3 regions of the Rhizobium sp. 22-785-1 genome follow, and region 2 is predicted to be linked to each of the others. Evidence: predicted binding sites of a transcription regulator. Region 2 holds the regulator's gene; each other region holds the start of a gene.
What was found. Region 2 encodes PhoB, which activates phosphate uptake and scavenging genes when phosphate is short. Its sites were predicted from a motif close to TGTCATNNANCTGTCAT; they were not measured.

Region 1 (2,270 bases), on a different contig from region 2:
GCCCTGACCGTTGTTGCTGTCACGCGCCAGCATCAGGAAGGCCTTGTCGGACAGCGCCAAAATTTCGCTCTGGGCTGCCACGAGCTTCTTGTCCTTGCCTTCGAACTTCGGCAGCGGCACGACATATTCATGCGCAAGCTTCAGGTGGTCGACATCGCTCGCATCGTAGACCAGTGCGCGGGTATGATCGCGAGTCGACGAGGAATCACCACCATCCTGACGGGTCGCCGATTGCAGAACTGCAATGAGGTATTTGCCATCCGGAGTCAGTGACATGCCTTCCAGGCCCTGGTTGTTCTGACGACCGGTTTCAGGGTCTTTTGGATCGGGCTTCTTGCCGCCTTCGCCGACATTGTTGGACGAGAAGTTGATCTCCCCCTTGCGCATCGGCAGCAGCGCCTTCGGCGGCTGCGTGGCCGAGAGCATCTTACCGTCGGCAGAGAAATGATAGATATAGGGTCCGTACTCGTCGCTGATGAGGAACGAGCCATCCGCTAGGCGCACAACAGCCTCGGCATCGAGAGAGACCTTACCGGTAGAGGCAAAAGGCAGCACTGGCGTTGCGCCGCTCGCCGGACGGGTACCTGCCTCCGGGTCGAGGCCTGTCATGTTCTTGCCCTGCTCATCGGTCAAAAGCAGCGTATCGGCAAGTTTCGCCTGAACACCCGTCTGCTGCTTCTCCGCAGCCACATCGCCGCCCGTTGCGGGCATCAGCGTGACATCGATCTTGTTGATGCGGGCATTATAATCCGTCGTGCCTTCGACATTGTAGCCGCGGTCCGGCAACAGCCACAGCGAACCGCGATAGGCATCGCCATCCTTCTTCCAGCTGGTGACATCGATCGCCATGCCGGAACCTGAGCCGAAGGTTTCACCGAACTTGTCGCGCTGGCTGGCGGGAATGCGCCCGATGGCGACGAGACCCTTGTTAGCATAGCTGACGCCATTCGCGGTGGCGCTGCTTTCAGCCATAGCAGCGGCAGGAAAGATGAAGATCGATGTCGCCAGCGCAGCGGCAAGCCTGCGAGAAGCCACGGAACGGAATGATGTCATGGATAGATACCCTTGAGGAAACAAAGAAAGGTGATCTCTTCGACATGTCCCATCGCGCAACCGCGCGTGGTTTTGGTGCATGTCGAAGCGTACCGTCTGCGCACTGTCTCTAAGAGGAGGATATGACACTTGCATGACGGCGATGCCGTCTCTTCATCCGACCTTCATGCGTTTGACAGGCTTAGAGGAGCTTTCGATCGCCAGCCGCAAACTTGGCCTTGAGCAGGCACTCGTCATATTCGGATTGCGCAGTGGAATCGAAAACGATCCCACCGCCGACATTGAAGATCGCTCGTCCATCGTCGAACAAAGTAATGGTGCGGATTGCTACGGAAAACCGCATGTCTCCGCCTGGAGATATCAGTCCGATGGCGCCGCAATAGATATCGCGCGGACCAACCTCCAGGTCGTGCAGGATTTCCATCGCCCGTATTTTCGGCGCACCCGTCACCGAACCGCAGGGAAAGAGAGCGGCGAAGATATCGCCAATGCTCGCATCGGATAAAAGCTTGGCCCGCACATGGCTGACCATCTGGTGAACCGTCGGATAGGTCTCTATCTCAAACAGCTTCGGTACATGCAGCGTGCCGACTTCCGTGATCCGCGAAATATCATTGCGCAGCAGATCGACAATCATGCGATTTTCGGCAAGCGTCTTCTCATCCTTGCCCATGGCTTCAATCAAAGCGGCATCTTCGTCCGCTGACGCTCCGCGCTTGACGGTACCCTTCATCGGATGGGTCTCGATCCAGCCTTCCGCATCGACCGAGAAAAACAGTTCGGGAGAGCGCGACAGAATCACAGGCCCGCCAAGATCGATCAAGGCGCCATATTTTACCGGCTGACGGTCGATCAGAGACCAGAAACCGGCAAGCGGATCACCATGCCACCAAGCGGTGACTGGCATAGTAAGGTTAGCCTGGTAACAATCTCCCTGGCGCAGATGCTGATGCAATGTGTTGAACTGTTTTTCATAATCCGCGAAAGACCAGGAGGGTTTGAGATCGCTCAACAAAGCGTCAGCCGCCAGGATATTCAATGGCTTAGGCATAGAGATCATATCACCGACTGGCGAGCTGAAGACACCAAAACACAGGAGCGGTGTCTGCCGGCTCCCCTCTGCCAAGGGTGCAAGCTTCGGCTCGAAAAGGTATCCTGCCTCATAGGACATATAGCCGGCTAAATACTTACCCTCAGCCTTGGCGGCTTGCATCCGC
Region 2 (2,270 bases):
AGCAGCGATCATGCGCAGACTACCACCATGAACGCGATCGACACGCTCTACGACTATATCTCGGTCCTATGGACGAAGGTGGTCAAAACGCCCTTCCCTCCGATCCCGCGCCGCGCACGCGGCGACGGGACGGTATATGTCGAATGGCGACGGGGTCGCTACTGGCTGATCTGCGAAGAGCGTGGCGAGGAGTATTGGCGGCGCGAGGCGAACGACATGGACGATGCCGCGTTCCAACTGATGTCGATCGTCTCGAGCGCGTTGGTGCGCGATCGAGAGCTTGAGTTTCGGCAAAAGCAAGCCGGTCGCTCTGGCGATCCTGAGCGCTACTCGCGCTGGAACTGGATGTATCAGGAAATCGAGCTGATGAACGACATCAAGGAGAGTTATGGCGCTCGAACCAGAGCCCACTATGAGGAGGTGCTGGAACGCAGCCCGCTATCGCAGGACGAAATAGACGCCGCGCGCTATCCCCTTCCTACCTCAAGATCTGACGCCTCGTAGCCATATGCTGGAGGCTGCTGCGTCAGAAAATCGGAGCGCTAGCCATGATAGAAAGCGCTCCCTAAGGCAATCAGGCTTCCATGGAATATCCGGCACCGCGAACGGTACGGATCACATCCTGCATGCTTGAGAAGTTCAGTGCCTTGCGCAGGCGACCGACATGGACGTCTACCGTGCGTTCATCCACGTAGATGTCATGTCCCCAGACGCCATCGAGAAGCTGAGATCTGGAGAAGACGCGTCCCGGCGACGTCATCAGGAACTCCAACAGACGGAACTCGGTCGGCCCAAGGCGGACTTCGCGGCTCTTGCGGTGAACGCGGTGCGTCTCGCGATCGAGTTCAATATCGCCGCATTTCAGCACGGAGGATAGAACCTCGGGCTTGGCGCGGCGCAACATCGCCTTGACGCGTGCCATCAGCTCTGGCGTGGAAAAGGGCTTGACGACGTAATCGTCAGCGCCCGTTGCCAGACCGCGCACCCGTTCGCTTTCCTCGCCGCGTGCCGTCAGCATGATGATCGGCAGACGCTCGGTTTCGGGCCGCATACGCAGGCGACGGCAAAGCTCGATGCCGGAGACGCCCGGCAACATCCAGTCAAGGATGAGAAGATCCGGCGTGCGCTCCTGGAGGCGGATTTCCGCCTCGTCGCCACGCGGAATAGTGTCGACGTCATAGCCTTCGGATTCGAGATTGTAACGCAGGAGGACGCTCAGCGCCTCCTCATCTTCGACAACGGCGATTTTCGGCACCATGGCTCCAGATCCTATCTGCCGCTTACTCGGTCACAGCGCCGAGCGTGTTGGAACTATCGTCCTTCGGACGCTCACCTGCAGGCTGGCTGCCGGTGGTCATGTAGTAGATGGTCTCGGCAATGTTGGTCGCGTGGTCGCCTACACGCTCGATGTTCTTGGCGCAGAACAGAAGATGCGTGCAGGTGGTGATGTTGCGCGGATCTTCCATCATGTAGGTCAGAAGCTCGCGGAAGAGCGAGGTGTACATGGCGTCGATCTCTTCATCGCGCTCGCGGATGGCCTGGGCCTTTTCCGCCGAACGCGTGGAGTAGACGTCCAGCACTTCCTTCAGCTGAACCAGCGCCAGTTCCGAAAGGTGCTCCAGGCCACGCGCCAGTTTACGCGGAACGCCGGTGCCTGCCACTGCAATGACGCGCTTGGCGGTGTTCTTGCCCAGATCGCCGACGCGCTCGAGGTCTGCGGCGATGCGCAGCGAACCGATGATTTCGCGCAGGTCTGCGGCCATCGGCTGACGCTTCGCGATCGTCACGATCGCCTTGTCGCCGATTTCACGCTCGGCGTGATCGAGGATCGTATCGTCGGAGATGACCTTCTGCGCCAAGGCCGCATCGGAATTGACGAGCGCGCGCACGGCGTCGGCGCACATCTGCTCGGCCAGTCCGCCCATTTCGGCGATCCGGCGGCTGAGGAACTTCAGCTCCTCGTCATAGGCTGACATGATGTGGGAATGTGTCGGCATAGTCGTAATCTCCAGTTTCGAAACGCCCTGTCGCAAGCCTTTTGTTGGCTCAAGCGACAGGCGCGGTGGGATGCGCGGGCAACAGCAGGATCAGCCGAAACGACCCATGATATAGTCCTGGGTACGCTGGTCATCCGGGTTGGTGAACATCTTGTCCGTATCGTTCTCCTCGACCAGATGACCGAGGTGGAACATGGCGGTGCGCTGGGACACGCGAGCGGCCTGCTGCATCGAGTGGGTCACGATGACGATGGTGTAGTTGGCGCGAAGCTC
Region 3 (2,270 bases), on a different contig from region 2:
TTGCGGCATCGGATCTTGCGAAAAACGGACATTTTCCAGCCGCGTCGGATCCCATAGCGATTCGCTCATGATCATGATCACGTCTGGCCGCTTGCTGTGGTTGACGGCGAAGGCCGAGTTATCGGAGGCGATGTCTGCGATGGTCTCCGCGCCGTAGCCATAGGGCGCTGTCACTTTCGCCATGGGAATATTGAAGGCAAACGCCATGATGAAGCCGTTGTGCCGGTAATTTTCCTTCTGATCCCACATCATCGGAATGATGTTCAGTCTGTCCCTGATCCAGGAATAGCTTGAATATTCCATCATTGATCCGAAGCTGACAAACACCGGAACGGCAATTGCCAGCCTATACATCCTGGCTTTGAGCGGAATGACGGGCGCATGTGTGGAAGAAAGGCGCCACAGAAGGACAGCCGCGAATACGGCAGCGGCAACTCCAACCGCAAGAAACAAGGCTGTCAGAGGCTGCGCCTTCAGCATGGCTGGCAATAGCTGGATAATCTGACGTCCGAAAAGCAGGTCCGACGGGTAAAGCGGATCGGAGAGATAGAGCTGTTTCTGACTGGAGAAAAAAGCGGGCAAGACGAGCAGCGGAACTGCAACGATCAGCGATCGGTAGTGACGCCCGAAGACAGCGTCCAGCGCCATGAGACCGATGACCACTGCGCAGACCGTTGTCAGTCCGGGTCGCGAAGACGAAAGCAGAAAGGTAGCGACGTCGTGCAATGTGCCTCGCGCAATCCACTCCATGCATACCACAAGGAGAACGGCGGCAAGAACGAGATTGACCACGGACTGGATGTTACCGGCTTCACGGGCAGGGAACCGTGTCCATGGGTTTGAAAGGACGTGTTTCATCCTTTCGGCAACCGTTGTTTTGGGCACCGATTTCGTCACGATTATACTCCGGCAGTCGTGGGGACAGGCATGAATCACCCGTCATATAAGTGTCATCTAACTGTCACATACAGGCAATGAACGCGACATGAACTATGCGCAATTCACAGGTCTGGCGCGTAACCATTGCGTGAGCCGTGGATGTCCGGCATTCCCATGCCGAAACCTTCTTGGAGGGCCGTTGTTTTATAACAGTTTTATCCTGCGCGTTGCACAGTGAGAGCCGGCGCGATAATGAGGAAGGCATGAGCACAGAACAGACCATTCCCCACACGTTCCGGATCGCGATCGGACAGTTCAATCCGACCGTCGGCGATGTCGCTGGCAACCTAGCAAAAGCGCGAGAGGCGAGAGCGGATGCCGCAGCCCAGGGCGCCGATCTACTTCTGCTGACGGAGCTTTTCATCTCCGGCTATCCCCCGGAAGATCTGGTCCTGAAGCCGGCATTCTTGAAAGCCTGCCTCAAGGCGGTAGAGGATCTGGCCGCAGAAACGGCGGATGGCGGCCCGGGCGTTATCATCGGCTTCCCCCGTCAGGGCGAGAAGGGCAGGCATAACTCGGTCGCCTTGCTGGATGGTGGCGAGATTGTCGCTCTGCGTGACAAGGTTGACCTGCCAAACTACGGCGAGTTTGACGAGAAGCGTGTCTTCAGCGAAGGCTCCATCTCCGGCCCTTACAATTTCCGGGGCGTCCGCATTGGCATTCCGATTTGCGAGGAGATCTGGAACGATCTCGGTATCTGCGAGACCTTGGCCGAGGCTGGCGCTGAAATATTGTTGGTTCCGAATGGCTCGCCCTATTATCGCGGCAAGGTCGATGTGCGTCATCAGGTGGCGCTGCGTCAGGTTATCGAAAGCGGGCTGCCTCTCGTGTTCGCCAATCAGCTTGGCGGTCAGGATGAACTGGTTTTTGACGGGGCAAGCTTCGGCTTCAACGCTGATAAGACGCTGGCATTTCAGATGAGCCAGTTCGAAGCAACGCTTGCCGTTACCGACTGGAAGCGTACCGAGAATGGCTGGCATTGCAGCCAAGGACCGATGTCGCATATTCCCGAAGGCGAGGAGGCCGATTATCGCGCCTGCATGCTTGGCTTCCGCGACTACGTCAACAAGAACGGCTTCAAGAGCGTCGTACTCGGTCTCTCTGGCGGTATCGATTCTGCCATCTGTGCGGCAATTGCAGTCGATGCGTTGGGTGAGGAGAGGGTGCGCTGCATCATGCTGCCTTACCGCTATACCTCGGAAGAATCGCTGAAAGACGCTGCCGATTGCGCCAGGGCGCTTGGTTGTCGCTATGATATCGTGCCGATCGCCGAGCCCGTAGACGGCTTTATGTCAGCCCTTTCGGAACTGTTCGAAGGCACGGAAGAAGGC

Region 1: ACQZ5M_RS01405 (esterase-like activity of phytase family protein) is a predicted target of PhoB. The motif match lies at 1,176-1,192, and genes of this name have one in related genera.
Region 3: ACQZ5M_RS15905 (LTA synthase family protein) is a predicted target of PhoB. The motif match lies at 949-965, and genes of this name have one in related genera.

What each region holds. Positions count from the first base shown of each region.
Region 1 covers NZ_JBNWDI010000001.1:296,163-298,432, forward strand. Annotated here, with positions in the region: gene ACQZ5M_RS01405 (esterase-like activity of phytase family protein) at 1-1,053, opposite strand, end outside; gene ACQZ5M_RS01410 (aminodeoxychorismate synthase component I) at 1,235-2,270, opposite strand, start outside.
Region 2 covers NZ_JBNWDI010000002.1:318,371-320,640, forward strand. Annotated here, with positions in the region: gene ACQZ5M_RS06245 (hypothetical protein) at 28-504, shown strand; gene phoB (phosphate regulon transcriptional regulator PhoB) at 575-1,258, opposite strand; gene phoU (phosphate signaling complex protein PhoU) at 1,281-1,997, opposite strand; gene pstB (phosphate ABC transporter ATP-binding protein PstB) at 2,088-2,270, opposite strand, start outside.
Region 3 covers NZ_JBNWDI010000007.1:229,165-231,434, forward strand. Annotated here, with positions in the region: gene ACQZ5M_RS15905 (LTA synthase family protein) at 1-903, opposite strand, end outside; gene ACQZ5M_RS15910 (NAD+ synthase) at 1,143-2,270, shown strand, end outside.